One region of the Desulfosporosinus youngiae DSM 17734 genome, then DNA from elsewhere that is predicted to be linked to it. Evidence: riboswitches for the same ligand, from Rfam matches in the RefSeq annotation. Region 1 holds a riboswitch; each other region holds the start of a gene.
The links. Region 1 has a riboswitch for molybdenum cofactor ahead of modB (molybdate ABC transporter permease subunit). Riboswitches for the same ligand answer to the same signal wherever they lie in the genome.

Region 2: linked by a shared signal. The riboswitch ahead of DESYODRAFT_RS16980 (FecCD family ABC transporter permease) and the one ahead of modB (molybdate ABC transporter permease subunit) in region 1 are both predicted to bind molybdenum cofactor.
Region 3: linked by a shared signal. The riboswitch ahead of DESYODRAFT_RS16760 (molybdopterin molybdotransferase MoeA) and the one ahead of modB (molybdate ABC transporter permease subunit) in region 1 are both predicted to bind molybdenum cofactor.

Annotation. Positions count from the first base shown of each region.
Region 1 covers NZ_CM001441.1:2,735,956-2,743,857, forward strand. Annotated here, with positions in the region: gene DESYODRAFT_RS29545 (flagellin N-terminal helical domain-containing protein) at 1-59, shown strand, start outside; gene DESYODRAFT_RS12600 (hypothetical protein) at 539-835, shown strand; gene modA (molybdate ABC transporter substrate-binding protein) at 1,425-2,228, shown strand; gene modB (molybdate ABC transporter permease subunit) at 2,269-2,955, shown strand; gene DESYODRAFT_RS12615 (ATP-binding cassette domain-containing protein) at 2,955-3,608, shown strand; molybdenum cofactor riboswitch at 3,670-3,803, shown strand; gene modB (molybdate ABC transporter permease subunit) at 3,917-4,603, shown strand; gene DESYODRAFT_RS12625 (sulfate/molybdate ABC transporter ATP-binding protein) at 4,605-5,666, shown strand; gene modA (molybdate ABC transporter substrate-binding protein) at 5,709-6,560, shown strand; gene modD (ModD protein) at 6,587-7,438, shown strand; gene DESYODRAFT_RS12640 (nucleoside hydrolase) at 7,515-7,902, opposite strand, start outside.
Region 2 covers NZ_CM001441.1:3,624,343-3,632,244, forward strand. Annotated here, with positions in the region: gene DESYODRAFT_RS16970 (ABC transporter substrate-binding protein) at 1-633, opposite strand, end outside; gene DESYODRAFT_RS16975 (ABC transporter ATP-binding protein) at 739-1,539, opposite strand; gene DESYODRAFT_RS16980 (FecCD family ABC transporter permease) at 1,539-2,576, opposite strand; molybdenum cofactor riboswitch at 2,667-2,808, opposite strand; gene DESYODRAFT_RS16985 (class I SAM-dependent methyltransferase) at 3,005-3,697, shown strand; gene DESYODRAFT_RS16990 (hypothetical protein) at 3,697-4,500, shown strand; gene DESYODRAFT_RS16995 (ATP-binding protein) at 4,513-5,640, shown strand; gene DESYODRAFT_RS17000 (vWA domain-containing protein) at 5,647-7,053, shown strand; gene DESYODRAFT_RS17005 (two-component system sensor histidine kinase NtrB) at 7,077-7,902, opposite strand, start outside.
Region 3 covers NZ_CM001441.1:3,570,396-3,578,297, forward strand. Annotated here, with positions in the region: gene DESYODRAFT_RS16740 (DNA repair helicase XPB) at 1-395, opposite strand, end outside; gene DESYODRAFT_RS16745 (class I SAM-dependent methyltransferase) at 703-1,305, shown strand; gene DESYODRAFT_RS16750 (choloylglycine hydrolase family protein) at 1,455-2,444, shown strand; gene DESYODRAFT_RS16755 (radical SAM protein) at 2,425-3,429, opposite strand; gene DESYODRAFT_RS16760 (molybdopterin molybdotransferase MoeA) at 3,901-5,196, opposite strand; molybdenum cofactor riboswitch at 5,393-5,527, opposite strand; gene DESYODRAFT_RS16765 (ABC transporter permease subunit) at 6,023-6,823, opposite strand; gene DESYODRAFT_RS16770 (ABC transporter ATP-binding protein) at 6,823-7,707, opposite strand; gene DESYODRAFT_RS16775 (hypothetical protein) at 7,802-7,902, opposite strand, start outside.

The DNA.
Region 1 (7,902 bases):
CTGCGATGCTGGCTCAAGCCAACCAACAACCCCAGGGCGTATTGCAGCTTTTGCGTTAATTACCGATTATACAGCAGTGGGGCCTCAGGTTTTCTTGAGGCCCCTTTCTTTGCCTAACCGGTTAATGAGGAATATCCATAGAAAACTAGCTTATATTTTTACAAGTCTAGCCGCTCAAAATTGAATAAACCGGAACTGAGGTTGCCGACTTTATAGCTTGGAATCAAGCAAAGGGAAGTCAAACACCATATTATATATTTGAAAAATCTTATAACAAAGGGCCCTTTACCTCTAAAGGTATATGTAGTACACGATAAAATCTATCTTAACCCTCTATGAATTACTTCTAAAATCTAAGGTGTTTTTGCTAAAATGATTGTTGACAGTATATAAATTCTCAAGTGTAAATACAAAACAGTGTAATACATGCGTTTGCGATAATACGAATTTTATAGTTCTGCCGGTTCGACGATCTTAGACAAAAAAATGTTTGATGACTGTGTTATACTTAAAATGATAAAAAGGGTGGGGCGAGCTGATGGATAATGAAAAGTTTCAAGAGTTAGTCTTAAAACATTTAGAGGACAACGCTAAACGTTTAGGTGAAATTAGTGAAAAGCTCGCCGAGCATGATAGGCGTTTTGATAGCTATGATAAGCGCTTCGACGGCTATGATAAGCGCTTTGATGGCTATGATAGACGCTTTGATAGCCTTGAAGCTTTAGGCAAGCAGCATCACGAAGAACTCGAAAAGATCGCTTCTCAAGTGGAAAAATTAATTCAAAATGAAGACGAAATAACGGATTTCTTGCTTAAAAGACGTAGAAGGATGTAGGCAATGCCTGCGTATTATTTCTTCTGAAAGTTAGACAAAACTAACAAACTTGATGATGTGCTGACTGTTGCCGGCCGGATTCTGAAGGAAATTATCCTGCCTCTTCCGAATTGACGGAAATCAGGAAGGAGATCATAGCCACTATTACGGAATAAGAAAAAACCTTTTGTCTCAATCAGAGTCGAAAGGTTTTTATTTCTCGTTATTTAGGATATAGGATCATATCCTTAGGAAAAACATCTTGAAAAAAGCGCATAAACTGTAATCTTAGAAATTTTAAGGATTTCTGCGGCTTCTTCAACGTATAAGAAACATTATTGGATATAGTGAGCCTCCAGACTATTCTAATGGAGATAATAAAAACTATAATTATATTGCTAAGTTATTATAACCTATTGTATAATGACATTGCAGTTGGGTCTTGTTGGTTGACGTTAGTTAGTATTATATTATGTTAATCTATATAAATCTGAAATATATGAATTCATTGCACAAATGTATAGATTGAGTAATATAAACGAACTTAGACTAATTTGGACTAATATAAATCAACTGAAATATAAATTTACATATGTTAGGAGGAGTTCGAATGAAAAAGGTTTCATGGATGTTAGTGTTTAGTTTTCTTTTAATTTTAACTACGATTGGCTGCAGTTCGGGAAATAATGCCCCATCGGCAAACACTCCCAAGGCTGAACCCACAGAGATCATGGTGTCTGCCGCAGCCAGCCTGAAGGATTCATTGACCGAAATCCAGAAAGAGTATGCCGCAAAGGTTCCCGAAGTTAAGCTTACCTTCGTCTTTGGAGCTTCAGGTACACTGCAGCAACAAATTGAACAAGGAGCCCCGGCAGACCTTTTTATTTCTGCAGGAAAAGCTCAGATGGATGCTTTGGAACAAAAGGATTTGTTGGTTAAAGAGAGTAGGCTCGACTTAGTAGGCAATGAATTAGTCTTGGTTGCAGGGAAGGATAACAGTAAGGTTACATCCTTTGAAGATCTGACTAAGGCAAATGTTCAAAAGATCGGTATTGGAACACCTGAGTCTGTACCCGCCGGAAAATATGCCCAGGAAGCCTTGACAAGTCTTAAACTTTGGGATACATTACAGCCTAAGTTTGTAATGGCTAAGGATGTGACCCAGGTTCTGAATTATGTGGAAACAGGTAATGTAGAGGCAGGACTCGTATACCGGTCCGATGCTTTAGGGTCATCGAAAGTCAAAGTCGTAACGGCAGCTCCGGAGAGCAGTCATAAGCCTATTACTTACCCGGCAGCGGTTATTTCGGCAACTAAAAATAAACAACTTGCCGAAGACTTTTTAAAATACTTACAGGGTTCGGAAGCTCAACAGTTATTTGTAAACTATGGATTTAAAACATTAGCTAAATAACTAAAACGTTGGCCAAATAATTACTTTCCGGGGGAATCCAATGGAATTTAGCGTTATTCCCATTATTCTATCTTTGAAAGTTGCCTTTGCTGCCGTCGTTATTGTCGCATTCTCTTCTATACCAATAGCCGCCTTTATGGCTAAGCGCGAGTTTTGGGGCAAAGATATTGTAGAGTCAATCATTACTTTGCCCCTGGTGCTCCCTCCCTCAGTTGTTGGCTTTATGCTGTTGTTTGTTTTTGGGAAGAATGGCCCGTTAGGCAAGTTATTCGAACATTGGTTTAATGTCAGGATAGTCTTTACTTTGGCGGGGGCCGTAATAGCAGCCGCCGTTGTGGCTTTTCCCTTAATGTATCAATCCGTAAAGGTTGCTATTGAAAGTGTTGATCAAAACCTGGAGAAAGCGGCGCGTACTCTGGGGGCTGGAGAACTAAGGGTGTTTTTCACCATAACTCTTCCCTTAGCCTTGAATGGCATTATAGCGGGCTTAGTTTTAGCCTTTGCCCGGTCTCTGGGGGAGTTTGGAGCGACGCTGATGATTGCCGGGAATATTCCTGGTAAGACGCAAACTATGCCCATTGCTATTTATTTCGCTAATGAGGCCGGCGACACAGGGGAAGCAGGCATATTGGTTGTCATTATGACTATTTTTAGTTTTCTGGTCATTTATGGATTAAACCGATGGGGGAAAGGATCACGACGAGACTCCCGAGGAGGTGGAGCGTAATGCTAAAGGCTCATTTTAAAAAGAAGCTGCCTTCCTTTGAGCTGGAAGCCGATATCACCTTAAAGAGCGGTATTCTCGCCCTGGTCGGTCCTTCCGGTGCCGGCAAGACGACGATCCTGCAATGTATAGCAGGCCTCCAGACTCCTTCATGGGGGGAAATTAATATCAATGATAAAATCATCTTCTCTTCTGAGCATAGGGCAGATATTCCTATCAGAAAGCGGCGCATAGGGTATGTTTTCCAAGACTATGCTCTCTTTCCCCACATGTCGGTGGAAAAGAATGTGATGTACGGTAAGCCTCAAAAAGGAAGTATTCCCAATAAGGTTCTTGCCGTTTCCAATGTTCTGGAGATGTTGAAAATTGCTCATCTCAGAAATCGCTATCCCAATCAGATTTCGGGAGGAGAAAAGCAACGGGTTGCTCTCGCTCGTGCCTTAATGACTGAGCCGGAACTTTTGCTGCTTGATGAACCTCTTTCCGCTCTGGATCAGGACACGCGGAGTACCCTCCAGCAGGAGTTGCTTAAGCTTCAAACCCAATGGCAGATTCCTTTTATTTTGGTCACTCATGATGCCCGGGAGGCGGAAATGCTTGGCAGTCAGATCATTAAGCTGGATAAGGGCAAACAAGAGGAAATTAAGAAACTTTAGACAAAAAAATTACCAGGAAGTACTTTACAGATAACTGAAGCGGATTAATTGGTCCGAAAAATTGAAGAATGACCTCCGAGCCAGAATGACCTAAAGAGCAATTCCAAGGTCACTGGACAGGATCGCAGATCCTCAGGGTATTCCGGGAAACTGGTATGCCTTCACAGTTTGAAGAGGAGTAGTTCGGGTTAGACTGGGATACCAGTTTATTTAGCTCCCTTTTCGGGAGCTTTATTTTTTATACCATACTATTTACTAATATCATAACTAGATAAGGTAAGGGGGGTTGCGGTGTTTATAATGATTTAATGGGAATGGACTTTGCCCCGCTGCTAATTTCCCTAAGAGCAGCCACCATTTCAACGATTGTGACTTTTTTCTCAGGAATTGCGGCTGCCTGCTTTGTTTCAGGCTACAGGGGGAAATTCAAAGGGCTGATTGACGGTGTACTTACTCTGCCTTTAGTTTTACCGCCTACAGTTGTCGGGTTCCTGCTCCTGGTACTGTTTGGCAAGAACGGCCCCTTGGGAAGACTCCTGATGGCAGTTGGGCAAACGGTTATATTTTCCTGGCCGGCAACGGTTATTGCAGCTTCAGTGGTTGCCTTTCCCTTAATGTATCGAACGGTTAGAAGCGCCTTTGAACAAATTGATCAAAATATTATTAATGCTGCACGTACACTGGGTGTCTCAGAGTGGAAAATCTTTTGGAAGATAACCATCCCGCTTTCCTGGCCGGGGGTGGCGGCCGGTACTGTCTTAGCTTTCGCCAGGGCTTTAGGGGATTTTGGGGCTACGCTTATGATTGGCGGCAACATACCCGGAAAAACACTGACCATTCCTGCGGCGATTTTCTTTGCAGCCGAAAGCGGAGAAATGAGAAGGGCTCTGATATGGGTGATACTTATTTTTATAATTTCCTTGATCGTTATGACGTTAATGAACTATTGGACGGATTACCAGCGCAAGATGACTGCTGTTACTGGCAGGAAGTAATATGAAATTATGGGTGGATATTCAAAAGAAACTTCCGGGTTTTACCTTAGATGTTAAGTTTGAGACAGATGGGGAGATTCTTGGACTTTTAGGGGCTTCCGGGTCAGGTAAAAGTATGATTTTGCGCTGTATCGCTGGCATCGATACGCCTGATACAGGAAGGATTATTCTCAACGACCGAACGTTGTTCGACTCCAAGCGAAGAATTGATCTCCCTTGCCGCAAGAGAAAAGTGGGTTATTTATTCCAGAATTATGCCCTTTTCCCTAATATGACGGTGGAAGATAATATTGGATTTGGCATTGAAGACAGAAAGCGCGCAGATAGAATAGCCATAATCGAGGAAAAAGTGAAGATGATCAAGCTGGAGGGTTTAGAAAAGAGGTATCCAAATCAACTTTCCGGGGGACAACAACAGCGGGTTGCTCTGGCCAGGGCTTTAGCTATTGAGCCGGAGGCGCTGCTCTTAGATGAACCATTTTCCGCACTTGACGACTATTTAAGAAACCACATGGTCAAACAATTGACCGAAACCTTATCAGGCTATCAAGGAGTTACCCTGTTCGTGACCCATAACATGGATGAAATCTATAGCATTTGCCATAGATTAGTCGTATTGTCTTCAGGGAAGATTGAAGCAAAAGGGGGGACAGAGGAGGTATTCAGCTCTCCGCCTTCACTCGTATCCGCACAATTAACAGGCTGCAGAAATTTCTCTCCGGCCATCTACAAATCGCCCTTTGAGTTGGAGGCAACGGATTGGGGGATAAACTTAAAAACCAAGAGAGAAATCCCGAAACAGATTGAGTTTGTAGGTATTCATGCTCATGCTCTTGAATTGGCGTTAACGGAAAAAGAGGACAATGTGTTTGAAGGCCGGCTTAATTTCATCAGTGAGACTCCTTCCCGGGTGACAGTCTATCTCGTTACGGAAAAGGAAGCCCGGAGACAGGAGAATCACCAAATTCAGTGGGAGATCACCAAACAAATGTGGTCTGAATTGAAGGATAAACCACAGCCCTGGAAGCTGAAGATGAATCCGGAAAAGCTGATAATTATCTGATGCCGCGTTACCGGCAAGTACAAAAGAAAGAGGGGAGATTCAATGAGACTATCTAATCTAATTAGGAAAACTGATAAAACCCGGGCTGCCCTGGGGCGGATGGCTTTTTCCCTGGTATTGCTTGTTTTATTTATTTCCGGGTGTTCAAGTGCTGTCAATGAAACCCCAAAACCGGAAGTCAGTCAAGCTGACCAGGCTAAGCCTATTGAGCTTTTGGTATCCACTGCTCCCAGTTTGAAAGGTTCTCTTGAGGAAATAAAAAGCCTGTATTCGGCGAAAAATGCTCAGGTTAAATTGGTTTATAATTATGGGCCGTCAGGCTCCCTCCAAACCCAAATCGAGCAAGGGGCCGCTGCCGATATTTTTATTTCTCAAGGTAAACCGCAGATGGATGCTTTAGAGCAAAAGGGACTGATTAAGCAGGACTCCAGAGTGAATCTCCTAGGGGATGAACTTGTCCTGATCGTCAATAAAAACAACACTTCCATTAACAGCTTTGAAGATTTAGCCAAACCGGAGGTTAAGAAAATCGGAATCGGCGAAGCCGGGTCAGTTCCGGCAGCTAAAACTGCGCAAGAAACCCTGGAGACCCTTAAATTATGGGATACCTTACAACCTAAATTCGTTATTGGCAAGGATCTGATGCAAATAATGACCTATGTAGAGACAGACAATGCCGAAGCAGCGTTTGTTTGGGATACCATCGCGATCCTTTCCGATAAAGTGAAAATTGTGGCCGCGGCACCGGCAAACTCCCATAAACCGGTTGTATTGCCTGCAGCGGTGGTAGCTGCCTCGAAAAACAGTGATGAAGCTTCGAAGTTTTTGGAGTATTTACAGAGTGATGAGGCTATGAAAATCTTTGAAAAGAATGGATTCATAAGAGGAGAGTAAGTTAAAGCGAATTTGAGGTGGAGGCTATGATTTACATTAGTGATGAAACCATTGACCGCTGGATCAAAGAGGATGTTCCTTATCTGGATCTAACAACACTAACTCTTGGTATCGGCGGAACTAAAGGAACGATTACATTTAAAGCCAGAGAATTTACGGTTTTATCCGGGGTAGAGGAAGTATTAAGGATCTTTAACAGGCTGGGGATTAGGCAGATTCGCTCCTTGCCATCGGGCTCTATCGTTAACAAGGGAGATATCTTTATCGAAGCCGAAGGGTTGGCCTCGAACCTGCATATAGCCTGGAAAGTCTCCCTGAATATACTTGAATACTGTTCAGGTATTGCCACAAGGACCAAACGGATGGTGGATAAGGCTAAATCAGTGAATCCACAGGTGGCTGTTGTCGCTACCAGAAAATCATTTCCCGGTACTAAAGAGCTCTCCATAAAGTCAATTATCGCTGGGGGCGCTTTTCCCCATCGCTTGGGCTTGTCTGAAACTATCTTAATTTTCAAGCAGCATGTCAATTTCCTGGGAGATATTCATAATCTGGCTCAGGTGATGAAAGAAGTTAAGGGAAATGCCTGTGAAAAGAAAATTATTGTTGAAGTAGAACGGATTGAAGATGCCCGCCTTTTAGTAGAAACCGGCGTTGATGGATTGCAATTTGACAAGATTCCTGCCCATGACTTAAAAGTCATCGTTGAAGAAATCCGAAGCCTTAACCCCAATGTTACACTTCTTGGGGCAGGCGGCATTAATGAAGGCAATATCCAAGACTATGCTGATACGGGCATTGATGCCATTGTCACCACGGCCATGTATTTTGGAAAACCGTCTGACCTTGGAGTGACTATAGAACCGTTTAAAGATTAGTAAATCCACACAGCTCCTTGGCGCACATCGTCAAGGGGCTTTTTAATGGGTAAAAATGAGAACCGGCAGCGGGGGGTTACCTATAGAGTTTCGGGGAGGAGAATTTTAGATCGAGACTCAGCCATGTATTATAGATGTCCTCAATTAGTTCATGCTGAATTTGGATTCGAGGCAAATTCAGCGAATAATGAAGAGAATCATTCGGGGGATCTTCTAAGGTTAGTTCACCATGCTCCAGCTCTGCCAAACGCAGGTTGAACGAGAAAATTCGGTCTTCAAATAAGGTAGGGTTAGCGACGTATGCTGCGGCAACGACATCCCAATTATAAAAACCATCCAGATTAAATAAGAACATCATGTACTTAAACCAGTAGGATGTTTTTTTGAGAAGGTAGCGGGCGATGGGCTTGTTCTCGGATGAGAGCCGGGCAAAGAATGCTTCCTTAGGAAAAAACGCGTCCAAA
Region 2 (7,902 bases), 890 kb from region 1:
TGTCTTGCGCTGGGATTCCGGAATCCCGTCCACCCTTTGTTTCACCATCGCCAGGATATCATTGGTATATTTCAGGTATTGCTCTGCTTTCTCCGTCTCGCCAATCAGATCGGCAACCCCCAGCAATTCCTTGTGCCAGCCTTCAAACACGTCATCGGAGTTGGGCGTCATCATCCCGTCAATATACACAGGCATATTCAGGGACTTCATTTTCTTATTGGCTTCAGCAGCCGAATTAGGGGAGATAATAACATCCGGGTTGGATTTCAGCATTTCTTCAACGTTCACTTTATCGAAGCTGCCATAATCGGGAATGCTGAGAATCTGGGGAAAGGCATGCCGCATCCAGGCATAACGGCTGGTATCCGCCATGGCAGACACCAAATCCACTCTTCCCAGCAGGGCAACTGCGCCAAAGGAACCCATCCAGGAGGTGATAGCCACTTTATTCAATTTGGCGGGTAAGGTAACACTGTTTCCGGCCATATCCACTTTGGTGACAACCTGGGATTCCTGCCCGGCAGCTTTATCTGCCGTTCCATTGGCAGCTTGAGGTGCATTGTTGCAGCCCACTACGGAAAACATCATTAGAAACCCCAAAACGATACTAATTACTTTTATGCTCTTGTTCATGACAAATTTCTCCTCTCTTAAATGACCATGGTAAAATTTTATATCCTAGGCATCTGCCGGTTCACAATTATTTGGCAACTTATTGCTTCCCTCCTCTTTTCCGCCCTAGGACAGCGGAACGCATACTTTTATGTCTGTCGAGCCTGTTACGGCGGAACGCGGCAGAATACCCGTGTTGATGATTTTCGTCTCAACAGCATAAAGATCCCTCAGGCTATGCTCTGTGATGACCTGATTGGGGCTGCCCGTTGAATAAATCCCCCCGTCTTTCAGCAGGAGCGCTTTGTGAGAATACAAAAAGGCATGATCGGGAAAATGGGAGGCCATGATGATGCTGAGTCCTTTCTCAGAAAGCCGGTATATCTGGTTCAGCACCATCTGCTGATTGCCGAAATCCAAAGCTGCCGTCGGCTCATCCATGATCAGGATTTTCGGCAGTTGGGCAAGCGCCCGGGCAATCAGCACCAATTGCCGTTCTCCTCCGCTCAGTTCCTGATAGCGCTTGTCAATCAATCTGGCAATGTTAAGCTGCTCAACCACACCCTCTGCGATCCTTTCATCCTCTTTTTGCGGGGAGGCAAACATTCCCAAATAGGCTGTCCTGCCCATTAAAATCACATCCAACACCGAATAGGAAAAGGGCGGATTATTGGCCTGGGGAATATAGCCGATAGTCCGGGCAATTTCAGCTCTGGACCATTGGCTGATGTCCGCCCCGTCAACAGTAACTGATCCGCCTAACATCCGGATCAAGCCCAGCATGGATTTGAACAGGGTGGATTTCCCTACGCCGTTTGCGCCTAAAATGCACAGAACTTCCCCCGCCGCAACCTGGAAATTTATGTTTCTTAAAACCGGCTTGTCCGCCGAATAACCGCAAACCCCATTTTTCAAGGCAAATAGCATTAGGCCGCCTCCTTTCCGCGCAGCATGAGGGAAATAAAGAAGGGCGCGCCGACAATCGCCGTCAAAACACCTAGAGGAATTTCCACACTGGACAGGGAGCGGGCAAAATTATCCACCAAGAGCAGGAAACTACCGCCGATAATCAGGGAAGCGGGCAGCAAAAACTTGTTGTTGGGTCCGACAATCATGCGTGCCAAATGAGGGATGACCAAACCAACCCAGCCGATCAAGCCGCCAATGGAAATAGACGCGGCAGTCAGTATGGTGGCGCAGACAATAACAACAATCCTCAATTGTTTCGTCTCAACACCCAAGGCCTTAGCTTCATCTTCACCCATGGAAAGAACATTCAGCCTCCAGCGCAGCAAGATCAGAGGCACCGCTCCTATCACCATGGGGATAAGCGCCCAGCCGATATCGGTTATGGTAATATTGGCCAAGGTGCCCAACAGCCAGAAAGTGATGGTCGGCAGTTTGTCCAGCGGGTCGGCCAGGAATTTCAGCAAAGACACCAGAGCGCTGGCCAATGAGGATACAAAAATCCCGGAAAGAATCAGGGCCAGAGCGGGGTCGCGCTTAATCCTGCTGCCGACAAGACAGGAACAGCCCACAGCCAGCAAGCTCATGGCAAAAGCCGAAATCTGAATCCAGACCGCTCCCAAGCCGTTAAAAATAGCCAAAGCCGCTCCAAAGGACGCCCCTGCGGAAGCTCCCAGGATATCCGGGGAAACCAGAGGGTTTTTAAAAACGGCCTGATAAGAAGCCCCGGCCAGCGCCAGCAAGCCGCCGATCAAAACTGCCGCAATGATTCTGGGAAATCGTATATAAAAGACAACTGTCTCAAAAGAATCCGGCCAGGTAGGGCTTATAGGGAACACTTTACTCATAAATATCAAGGTAACTTCGCGAAGGCTGATGCCGCTGTAACGTCCAAAATTAAATGAGCCGATGAAAATGACTATTAAAACCCCTAACAGGACAAACAGCTTAAGGTTCAGCAGCCTTTTTTGTTCACTGCGGCTTAAACTTTGCTTCATATTATTCTCCCTTCTTATTTATATATAAAAATGCGACCTGCTTTGAGGAATTAAAAGCAAGCCGCATCAGTATCTTCAGCGGTAAGGCATTCTTCTGCCGCAGCTTTTCCTTCTCAAAAGTGAAGGTTAGACCGTTTCCAATCATAACCCCGTGAGCCCGTAAAGTTCAGACTCAGGTTCTGACAGCATGAGTTATCCTTTTAGCTGTCAGAACACGGAAAAGACCTATTATTTGTATTATTTTACGATATAAAGGTGGAAATTGTCTGTTCGATTTATAACCTGTCCTAAAATATTTGATGATCAGCAGGTCAAATTGTGCAACGTTGCATAATTCGACCTGCCAACCCCCTGAAGGAGGATTTAAAAAGCCAAAAGCAGAACCTTACAAATTAAATATAAGAATTTGAACACGAGGGTGATTGCAAATGAAGGAAGCACTTTTTGACCACGTCGCCGCACATTATGATTCCTGGTATGGTACAGAGCTTGGCTCCGTATCGGACCAAGTTGAACGTCATCTGGCTCAATCCATGTTTAAGGCACCGGGGCCCCGGGTTCTGGAGATCGGCTGCGGTACCGGACAATATACCGGCTGGCTTGTGCAGGAGGGATACGAAGTCACTGCTGTGGATATTTCCGCTGAAATGATGGCTCTGGCCCAAACGAAACTAGCGGCCCTTGCGGAAAACACCGCAAACGCTAAGCCTGTTCACTGGCGTCATGCGGATATTACAGAAATTCTGGATCAACTTGTATTCTATGATGGGATTTTTTCCATGACCGCCTTTGAATTCATACCGGAACCGGAAAAGGTCCTGCAAAAACTTTTTAGTCATTTAAAACCCGGGGGCTGTATGGTGATCGGACTCATCGCCGGCAGGAGTGCTTGGAGTGAATACTATGCGGAGGCAGCCCGCAGCAATCCCGCTTCGGTCTTCGCCCGTGCTGCTCTTTACAGCAAAGAAGAAATAAGCTCCTGGCAAATCGGTGTACCTGCCGAAATCGGCGAATGTCTCTTCTTCCCGCCCAAGGTTCAAACAACAGCCGAAGCCCTGGCTATGGAGGAGAAAAAAGAAGGCAATCCTGGGTTTGTGGTGGCCAAGTGGGTAAAGGACTGATGAAAACCTCAAAGCTTATGGAAATGATCAGGACTAACCCCAATGCCATAGCCTACATCCCTAATCCCTCGGATGAGCTAAAGTTATTGGCTGTTCAACAAAATGGACTTACCTTAAAATATATAGAAAATCCAACTCCAGAGATGCAGAAATTAGCCCTGGACAATAATAGCCGGGCGATTCAATTTATCAATAACCCTACCGAGGATATGATGACCAAAGCAATCAATGACAGCTGGGTTAACTTAGAGTATATTGAAAGCCCAACCGATCCGTTAATCAAATTGGCCATCAATCAAGCCGGCTGGGCTATCAAATATGTTCAGAATCCAAGTGAGGAATTGCAGTTATTAGCCGTACGAAAAAATTACGATTCCATTAAGTTTATCCAGGAGCCTAGTGAGCGTGTCCAGGAAGAGGCTGTAAAAATCAGTTATGATGCCTTAAGATATATTAAGTCTCCAACCCCTCAAGCGGAGCTTCTGGCCATCAAGAAGAACGAGAGGGCTATTACCTTTATCAATAATTTAGATAAACCTAAAATCTTAGAATTTCTGAAAACCAATAGTTTAGTGATTAACTATGTTATGCAGAAACTATCTAACTCTGAATTAGAACAAGTTTTAAAGGAAGTCCTAGCCAGGGAAGATGTAGACGAAAACTATGTCCGGGATTTTTTAAATTGCAGTTATATCCATCAAAACAGCGGCCTTCTGCCCATGGACAAGGTCATGTTTATTTATAAATATGGAAGCAAAAAGGCGAAAAAAATAGCTGTTGATGAAAAGCTGAAGATGCTGTAGGAGTGAGACATCATGAATTTTACAGACACCTTAAAAAGTGTTGACTTAGTGCTATCCACAGGAGAAGTTCCTTTAATCGTTGGGGAAAGCGGCATCGGCAAAACAGCCTTAGCCAGAGAAATTGCTCAGGCAAATCATTGGAGTTTAATTGTTATAAATGGGAATCTCCTTAAAGAAGGGGAAATCGGCGGTCTGCCCACCATAGAATCCTATTCAGGGGTTAACGGCAAAGCAGACCCGGTGGAAAAGAAGGCGACAGTCTATGCCGTCCATCATAAGCTGCGGGAAATCGATGAAGAAATAGCGCGGGGCAAAACCGTTCTTTTATTTATCGACGAAATCAACCGTTGTGAACATACCGTCCAGCAGGAACTGATGAATCTAATCTTAAATCGAGAAATCAATGGCTATAACCTGCCTGAAGGGGTAAAAATCTTAGCAGCCATGAATCCTTCCAATAAATACGGTTCGGATTTTGATTACCAGGTGGTCGATATGGATGCCGCTCAAGAAAATAGATTTGTCTGGTTATTCATGGAGCCTGATTATCATCAGTGGATCACTTGGGCCATTGAGGCCGGAATTGAGCAGAAGGTTATCGAGTTTATCTCTGTCTTCCCCGAATATTTGCATAAGATCAACGAAGATGATCTTAGAGCCACGCCCAGAAGCTATGAGCGAATTTCCAGCAGTTATAAGGTCTATAAAGAGAACAACGATTCCATACCCAGATCCGTGTTTTTAAATGTTGTCCAAGGAAACGTCGGACGCTTAATAGCCGAAGAGTTTATGAGCTTTGTGGAATCCGATTATCGCCCGCTTATCTCTTATGAGGATGTTTTTTCAGGACATTTTCTGCCTGAATCCCTCAGAGAAAACGTAAAAAAGGAAAGTCATACCCGGCTTTATCTAGCCGCCAAAAATATTCTCAAACGCTTAGAAGCAGCTATCTTCAATGATCGTGATGATTCGGGTTTTTACGTGGACAGACTGATTGAGTTTTTAAACCTCTATCCCGTGGATTTAAAGATAGGAATCATGAAGGATATAAAAAACAGTTATCCTGAGGTTTACAAACCGGCCATCGAAAATGAAGGGTTTATCGAATCCTATTTTGAATCTTATGGTTTAATCCGGTGATCAGCCATGGAAACTTTTTTTGATAAGCAGGTTAAAAGGCTTTACGAAAAAGCAGATAGTATTATCAATAATTTCTTCAACGCAAAGCGCAAAAATAGTCATGCCAAAATAACTATACCCCAAGAGTTTAAAGACGATTTTTTCAGCCTTGTTAATAAGGTTAATTTAAGCCTTATGGAAGACAAGGATAATTTCTATGGCTATTTTTTGCTGCAAATGGCCAGAGACATACGCTTTGACATCAGCAGCCCTACTGCCGTGAATTTTAAAGGGGCTAAATATGTTATCTATTTTAACCCTGTCATTTTTTTAAATCTTAATCTCAAGCAAATGGAAAGTACCATTAAACACGAAATACTCCATATCTTATCCCTGCATTTAATCAGAGCCAGAGAATTTAAGGCCGCCTACAGCACCTTAGCCATTAATCTGGCCATGAACATCGTCGTCAATACCTATTTAGATCATCTCCCCCCCTATTCGGTTACCTTAGAATGGGTCAATTTAACTTATTCGTTGGACCTCCTGCCCTTTAAACCCTTTGAATATTATGTGGAAGAGATTCAAGCTGCCCTGGACTTGCTGGAAGCGGATGAGGATGAGGATGCTGCACCTGATCGCGCTCAGGACGAAACAATAGAAACGGAGTATCATCCTGAAAAAACTCATGACCTTTGGGCAGACTCCAGGGATATGGATGACAAAACCCTTCAGGAATTTACGGAGAAGTTTATTGCTGATGCCCAAAAAGGCAGCATTCCCAATTACTTAGCAAGCATGATCTCATCCCTGAAAAACAGCAAAAGTGAATTGCCCTGGAATTTATATCTTAAGCGGCTGATGGGAACGGTTGAAAGCAATCAAAAGAAGACGATGACCAGACGAAACAGAAGACAGCCCGAGCGATTAGATATAAGAGGTCAACTTAGGAGTCATAAAGCCAAAATCCTTGTTGCCCTGGATATCAGCGGCAGCATCAGTGATCAGGAGTTTAATCAAGCCGTTAAAGAAGTCCTGGATATCGTTAGAAATTATAATCAGGAAATTACGCTGATCGAATGTGACAGTGAAATCCGGCGGGTGTATAAGGTCAGATCGGTGAAGGATATTAAAGATCGAATCAATATCAGAGGGGGCACCCGATTTACCCCGGTTTTTGAATATGCCAATCAGCATAAGGTTAATTTGTTAATCTATTTTACGGACGGCAAAGGTGAAGAAAAGCTTCTGACAATACCCAAGGGGTATAAAACCTTATGGGTTATTTCCGGGCAAGGAGATAAGCTTTCCTTGAAAGATGCCTATGGAGCCGTTAAAAGACTCAAGAAGATTGAACTAAAAGACGACTCCTTAACGATGAGCGATGTTAAACGAGAGGGATTTTCAATGAATGACCAGGAAAGCCTGAATTGAAAAACATTAGCGACCTCTCTGGATTACACTGTGGCCGGCTGTATGTTAAATGTAACACAGACATTCGTACCCCAATGACCGCTTTCAATGGTTAACGACGCATTATGGCGGATCACGATACTGTTGCATATTGCCAGCCCTAAGCCAATTCCAGTGTCCTTGGTTGTCAAAAACGGGGTTCCCAATTGGTTGATAATATCCGACTGTATGCCTGATCCATTATCTCTGATTATTAATGATAAACTATTAATCCACCGGCAAGTCTCAATAGTGACCTTGCCTCCTTTGTCGAGGGCCTCTAAGGCATTGTTGACGAGGTTCTTTATTAACTTTTGTATCTCAAATTCATCTAAACATATCTCCGGGAGCTCTTCCAGTTGGATGTCCAATGTTTTTCCCTGAGACCTTGCTAAAGTTTGCAAGGCTGGAGACATTGCCAAGAGAATTTGATTCAAATTCTTTATTTCCAAATTCAGACTTCTGTTTGGATCAACCAAGATCAATTCACTGATAACGAAATCAGCTGAGTTTAGTTCTTTAAGCATAAAGCCGGCATTTTTCAAAAATCGTTCCGGAGTAATCATGCCATCCGCCGCAAGTTGAAGAAATCCATGCACACCTGTTATGGAGTTTCTAATTTCATGAGCGAGACCTGCGGCAACCTTGCCGATAACCTTAATGCTTTCATTCTTTAAAGCCTCCCGCTCCCCTTGCCTGCGTCGGGATATATCCTGAACAAAACTTAATAATAAGGTTTCAAATCGAAAGGCTCGTACTTCTACGGGAAAACGCTCTCCGTTCTTCCGGAGATGATCCGTTTCGAAGGTAATTCCTTTGTGATAAGCTTCA
Region 3 (7,902 bases), 830 kb from region 1:
AAGGCCAGTAATAGTTTGACCTCTTTATGACGAATGATTTCCAAGAGGATGACCGGATCTTTGGCCGCCAGAAGGAGCTTATCCCCCTCCCGGACCAGCTTTACCAAGCCGTAGCGGCCCATAAGCTGTTGAATTTCCGTACGCACGGAATCAGGCAACGGAAATTTGCTGTAATTCTCCAGCCCGTTTAAGACATCTGCGACGCTAACCCCGCTGGAGGCAGCGTTCCATAAGGATAAAGGAGTAATCCGATACGTGTGGATATACTCCGGGCTTTTTTCCAGTTCGGCAAAGATGGCTAAGGTATCCCGAGCTTCTTCGTAAAGTGGATTATGGACTTCTAAGAGAACGGATCGATCACTTTGAACGATGACAGGATTTGCAGCGGATGGCATGTGTGTCTCCCTTTCCGAATAATTTGCAATAATTATAGCATAAAAAGCCGCACCAAAGGAGAACATCAGACAACAGTCTACCCTTATCGGGGCAGCCATGGACATGAACATCACACTAAGCCCACTACAGCCATGGCTTTTGGTGGTATCATCTAACTTCTTAAATGAAGTTAATGGAAAAAAACGTTTTTTTTAAACTTGAAAGAATATATAATAACGTAAGAAAGTTAAGAACGTTTTCCAGGGGATAGCCGTAAGGGTACACGCTAAAAGAAGACTATTTTTGGATTTGGGAGGTAAAAAGAGGATGATAGAAGAACAATTCAAGAAACTCTATAAAGCAGGCAATACTCCTTGGGATATTGGCAAACCTGATTTTAACCTTATTCAGACTGTAACTGCCATGGCCATAAAACCCTGCAAAGCACTGGAAATCGGCTGTGGAACGGGCAGTAACTCCATATGGCTTGCTCAAAATAGCTTTGATGTTATTGGGGTCGATACTTCGGAGATTGCAACTCAGAAGGCTTCAGAGGAAGCTTTAAACGCCAATCTCAAATGTACCTTTAAGGTGATTAACTTCCGGACACACAAAATTGAAGAAGCACCCTTTGGCTTTGCCTTTGACAGAGGCTGCTTTCATACATTAACTTCGGATGAAGAACGAAAGAACTTTGCAGAAAATGTAGCTGCCCATTTGGAAGAAGACGGCCTGTGGCTAAGTATCATTGGCAACGCTGATGAACAGCGTGATAACCCCGGTCCGCCCCAGCGCACTGCCAGAGATATTGTTAACTCCGTAGAGCCCTGCTTTGAAATTCTCTCTCTTGTTTCAAGCCGGTTTGAATCTAACCGTCCCAACCCGCCAAGAGCATGGGTTTGCCTAATGCGGAAAAGACGTTTTGCCTAAACAATCTGCATCAAGATCTTGCAAAAGCCACCCGTCGCTGGGTGGCTTTTTGCAAGGGCTGTGAAGGCCGGAATTTAACAGTCACCAACAGGATCATTCCGGCGTACAAATAAGGTATACTTACCAAAGAGTAAACGAGGGAAAAGCTAATGTGTACCGCAATGACGCTGAAAACTCAACAGGGTGAGATCTTTCTTGGACGCACCATGGATTTTTCCTATGTACTGAACCCACATCTTTATACGATGCCGCGCAATTACCAGTGGTCCAATGCCCTCGGGACGGTTTGTGTCCGCAATCGCTACAGTTATATAGGGGTTGGACAGACCATTCCTAAAATTACCTTTGCGGACGGCGTCAATGAAATGGGGCTTGCGGCGGCGGCGTTATATTTCTCTGGATATGCCAAGTATAGAGAGCCTGAATGTGGGGCACAGACATCCCAATTTGCAGCCACCGAACTTGTCAACTTTTTGCTCGGTATGTGCGGGTCGGTGGAAGAAGCGGCTTTTGCCCTGCAGTCTGTGCGGATCGTGGGAGTACCTGATGCGGTGACCAATTCCGTCGCTCCGCTGCATTGGATTGTCTGTGATAAAAAAGGACAGTGCCTGACCGTAGAACAGACAAAAAACGGCATGCATTTGCTGGCCAACCATGTCGGGGTTCTGTCCAACAGTCCTACTTTTGAGTGGCATATGGAAAATCTGCGCAATTATATGCGGGCTGCACCGCACCAACCGGAAGGAATAACCTGGGGAGAGCTTGTGCTGACGCCCTTTGGCCAGGGCGGCGGCACAGAGGTGCTTCCAGGCGGTTATACGCCTCCTGCCCGGTTTGTGCGGACTGTTTTTCAGAAAACCCATGTCCCAATTCCTCAAAACCGGCAGGAAGCAGTCGTGACAGGATTTCATATTCTGGAGGGTGTCTCCATTCCCCAGGGAGTTGTCCTGACGTCGCGGGGCACGTACGATTACACCCAGTACACGGTTTTTATGAATACCGCAACCTGCGAATACTTTGTCCGAACCTACGAAAACAGTCAGGTTTTTACCGCTAAGCTTTCCAGGGCTGAAGCCGAAGCCAAGGTTCCTGTGTCCCTCGGAAAGCTGGTGCGCCCGGCTACCTTCGAAAAGCTGTAACCTCCAGATTCATCCCTGCCAACACCCTTTCTATCTGCCTGCGCTTATCCACTACATAAGCGCCTTCACCGATCTCATAAATATCTATATCCGAAGCCCTTGGCGGTGCTTTTCGGGCAATGGATACCCCAAGCAATTGATTGCCACCCCCCGCCAGATACCAAAGAGGTATGTCATCCGTGCTGTTGCCTGCCGCCAGGCAGATCTCCGTATTGGGCAGCAGAATACGCGCCATAGCTGTGATCAAAGCAGTTTCCCAAGGTGAACAGCGGGGTCTGTCCTGATACGGAGTTCCCGGGAAGGGCATAAAGCGGGATAGACGCAGCTGATAGAGATTTCGGAACTGCTTCATAAAAAACAGATGGTCAATTCGGTCTTCATCCGTTTCGCCAAGGCCCAGCAGCATCATTGAGCGGCTGGGTATATCCGCCTCTTCACAGAATTGCAGCAGTTCACGCCACCGCCCCAGACTGTCTCCGGGCTTGGCGGCGGCGAAGACCTCCGGAGCGTTGGATTCCAAAGAGCTGGTAATGCTGTCAATACCCAGTTTCTTTAATTCCAGGATCGTTTCTTTCTGAAAGGAGGGTCCCAGATTGATTTCCAGCTTCAGTCCCGAATGGGCTTTAATCTTCCGCACCAGCTCCAGCAGCTGTTCGTCGTACCCTTCCTTCAGGTCTGTTCCCCCGCTGATATGGAACTGCTGAATCCCCAGGCCTTCAATGCACTCCAGGCCCTTAAGCAAAACATCCGTGGGAAACATAGTTTCCGTATAAAAGGTACAATAGGAACAGCGGGGTTTGACCCGGCAGGGAAAAATTCCCCCTGATCCCGAGGACCACCACAGGGCTTTGCCGGATACCCTGTCCCGGATTTGCGAGGCCAAAGCAAATAATTCATAGGCCTGCTCCGGATTCCGGGCCTTTTCCAAAACAAAAAGAGCTTGCTCCCGGGTTAACTCCTGCTCTCCTGTTAACTTAAAATCCATCTTTTTCCCTCTTTTCCTAAAGAAATCTTAACCTAAAATCCCGCATTTTTTATACCTACAAGAAGAAACGCCTTGGGGAATTCTGACCGGGGAACCACAGATTACACATAAAAAGAACGATAAGAGAAACCACAGATTAACACAGATTTCACAGATTAAGAAGGATTAAGTATAAAAAAATGGCGAAGATGCGAGTCAATGAAAGCGATAATTATTAATTATCTCAAAGCTACAGGATCAAATCGGCCTTTTATCAGCTTTGGCGAATATCAATTGCGTTACAAGCAATTTGTAGTTTAGAGCCAAAATATATTTATTCTGTGTTAATCTGTGTAATCTGTGGTTAATTAACTGAGTACCTGATTAGTCACAAAAATAATGATTTACAATTCAATTTGGGTATAATTTTTCACGGGTATCAAGGATCTTAATATTTCCGCCGGCTTCCCGGTCACGCCCGGAAAGAAGCCTTTAATCGGATTGGCGGCTGCGCCGGCGGACCGTCTTCTCCCCCCAGAGCAATTGCACCGTGGCCGGCTCCCCTTTTTTCATCAGGCGGTCTTCCGCCTCCTCTATCAGAATCCCCGTGGCATTGACAAAACAATCTACCGTGTCCCCCATCCGAACAGGGACAATCTCATAGCCCTCCTCCGTCCAGCTGAGAGCTACATGAGGATGATAACCGGAACGGACTCCGCTCTGGTAATCTGTGTGCAAGCGGGCTTTGATCTCCGGCCGCTCATAGCAGGGGCAGTGAAGAAAGCGTTCCATAATCGCCGGCAGGTATTGCTCGGACTGAGTCAGGGCCGCATGAGGAGGTGCCGGAATCCCCACTACGCATTTTTCCTGGATTTCCCCCAGCAGCATGGCTTTCCCGCCAGGTCCAAAGCCCATGCCCTGAGCCAGAATTCTGCCCAGCTTCTCAACGGCCTGGGCGGTATAGTCCCCATACTTGGCTCCGCTGCGGCCCAAGCCGCCGATCAAAATCAGAAAATCACAGTGGGGAAGGGCCCGGAGAATCGCCTGACAGATCAGCTCTTCGCTATCCCCTGCCACCGGTTCTGTCCAGGCTTCCCCGCCGCATTCCCGGAGAATCCCTTCCACGAGAATGCTGTCCGCTTCCACTACCTGTCCCGGACCCGGCCGACAGCCGGGCCCCACCAAGTCGCCGCCCACGGGAATCACGGCAGCTTTGGGTTTTTTCCAGACCGGCACCCTCTCCACTCCGGCAAAACGCAGGATAGCCAGATTAGCCGGGGTCAGGCGGTAATTGGCGGGGACAACCCGCTCTCCCTCCCGGATACTGGCCCCGGCCCGTCCTATACCTTGTCCCTGGTAGGGCAAGGCCCTGATTTCCGCTCTGCCGTCAGCCAAATGGCTGACCTGTTCCAGGGGAATCACGGTGTCAAAGGGCTCTTCCAGCACCGACCCCATAACCCGAAGGCGAAATTGATTTTCCGACAGCACCCGGCAGCCGCCGGCAAGCAGCTCTTTAACCTCTTCCCAATTCACCATGATTCCATCATGCTGGGCGGTATCAGCAGGAGGTACAGAGAAGGCCGCATAGGTTGGTTCCGCCGTCACCCGACCCAAAGCCTGACTCAGCGGCACAAACTCCTTGGCCAGATCAAACCTGACCCGTTCAAAGAGAATGGTCAGAGCCTCATCCCGGGAAAGGGGGGCTTTCTGCTGCCGGTGACAGCGTGTAGCACAGCCGGTACAGGTTGCGGAGGAACAGATAATTTTGTCTTGCTGATGGTTTTCCATAATTCCTCTCCTTTTAGCAAATAGTCTCTTACTTTTATCCGGCTTTCCCGCACTGTCTGGGCAATCCCATCCGACAGTCCGGGAGCGCCCAGGGAACTCACCTGCTCTTGTTCAGGCAGGATACGCAATAGAAAAACCGGCTGGATCAGGAACTAAACCAGCCGGTTAAAGAGCATGCTTTTTAAAAACAGATTTCTCTGTTTTTAAGCATCATCCTTCTCACAAGTGAAGGCCAGACTGTTTCCTGTCTAACCCCGTAAACCCTCCGGTTTAGGCTTAGTATTCATGGGAAGCTTCCTTTAGAATAAAAAGCTCGGATTCAATATTTAATTATTAAGACTTCCTTCCGCGTATCTCCAAACAGTAAGACTTTGCTCTCCTAAGGTTTATCTTGATTGACTACACTACATAACATAACATAAACTAATAAAAATATAAATAGCGTGATTTTTGTTTTATGTTATATTACCACATGAATCCTAAAGTCGCCTCGGGCGAGGGACTGCCCCGCCAGAAAAAATATCCTCCTTGCGTTTAATCCGCGCAGAAGGATATTTTCATGCTATTTGATGGTCACACTCATCTCTTTAAATGTTCACTGTACATTCGCACCAGATTAATCAGGTTATCTTCAACAGGCCTTGCTTCCAACTATATTATAACTCTGTCCCTCCTATATTTGGTCAGGAATTTAAATAGTATTTTCCGAAATTCGTCACTAGTGACGAATTTGACTCATAGTTGACTTATTTAAGATGTCTATAAAATGCTGTATAGGACATGTTCCTTGCATTCTGTTAAAAAACCGTAATTGCTTAAGGTCGGCTCAGATATGTAAATCCTTTTTGGAAAAAATAACGATCGCTGCGGTAAACAACACAACCGCCCCGGCAAACAACACGATCATCCCCGCAATCGCCCCGGCTTCTCCCGCGATTATCCCATTAGTGTCAAATAACGTGAAGAAGGTGGCGTACTTTATATTTTCAAGTTTTTCGTTAAAATTTGATAGCATCTGCAAGATATAGGCCAGCGCCGGAATTCCCGCGCCCAAGCCCACAGCGTATCGGTTGTCGCTGAAAATACAGGAACACAGGAAGCATATCCCGCCGATGAACAACTGCAAACTTAAAAGACCGGCGTTGAGCGCCAGCAGCTTCCCGATTTCAAGCTCTCCCGGGAAGGATGCCTCACAGATGATAATTTCCAGCACCGTGACAAACAGGACAAGGGCAAAAATTCCGGTCGCGATTACTTTCATCTGCGTAAATACGACCGTCCGGCGTTTTACCGGCGCGGCCAGAAGATAGGTCATGGAGCCCCTGTCCACATGGCGGGCGATTAGCCTGTTGGCGCAAAGTATGGAAAAAACCATAGGAAATATCAACAAAATAAAACCGTACAAATACGAGGACATAAATCCGATCATGGTGGCGGCACCCGCCGTCATGCCGACCGCAGCCATAATTTCCGGCATTGCTTTGGCATAATCATCCAAGAGGCTCATCATTTCCGGGTCAAACATTGAAATGATTATGGAAACATACATGGTTAACACAGCCGCAAAGATCAGCAGCATTTTCCAGCTGCCTTTCATCCCATATTTGTATAATGTAAAATTCAACATTATTGGACACCTCCGTAATACTGCATAAAGATTTCCTCAAGGCTCTGACTGGAAGCGGACAGGTTGACGACGGGATAACGGTTCAATACCGCAATAAATTCGCGGATATTGTGCTGCACCGTGACGGCGGCGCGGTGATGGGTCAACAGCTCGGTTGTGAGATTTTCCGCACAAAACTCCTCCGCAGCTTTAGCGTTTGCAAAGGTTACAATATATTTTTTGACCTGCGCCGCTTTCAGTGTCTCCACGCTGTCCACGGCGGCCAAACGACCGTCTTTGATGATCGATACCCGGTGGCAGGTACGTTCTACTTCCTCAAACATATGCGAGGACATGAGGATGGTTTTGCCCTTCGCCTTCTCCTCCAGGATCAGTTCTATGAATCGGTTTTGCATGAGCGGATCAAGGCCGCTGGTCGGTTCGTCGAGAATCAGGACCTCCGGGTCGTGCATAAAAGCGGCGACAATGCCCACTTTCTGCTTCATCCCTTTACTCATTTTTTTGAGCTTGCCGCGCGCGTCAAGCTCAAAACGGTCGAGCAGTTCTTTTATGCGATCGCTCTTCTTCAACCCCCGGTATTTTTCGGTAAATCGCAAAAAATCCGTACCGCTCATATCTTCAAAAAAATTGATCTCCCCAGGAATATAGCCAAGATTTTTCTGAATGGCCGCACTGTCATGCCAACAGTCCAAACCGTTAATGGCGCAGCTTCCTTTTTCCGGCTGCAAAAATCCCATCAGATGCCGGATTGTTGAGGTTTTTCCGGCTCCGTTGGGACCGAGAAAGCCGAACACCTCGCCTTTTTCCACAGAGAAAGAGAGGTCGAACACACCTCGCCCGTTCCCATAGTCTCTTGTCAGGTTTTTGATTTCAATTATGCCCATTGCCCATCTTCCTCCTTGTGAAATGCGCTTTTCAACAGTTTAAACTGAGCCATTTTCATAGCCCTTGGCACCTATATGTTGATGCCGTCGGCATTCAGATTTCAGTAGACCGTGCCGTCGCCGGAGGTCGGAGCGGAACCGGCCGATTTTCTTTTTCCGTACTTGTGTCCCTATCCTTTATAGTTATTCCACATT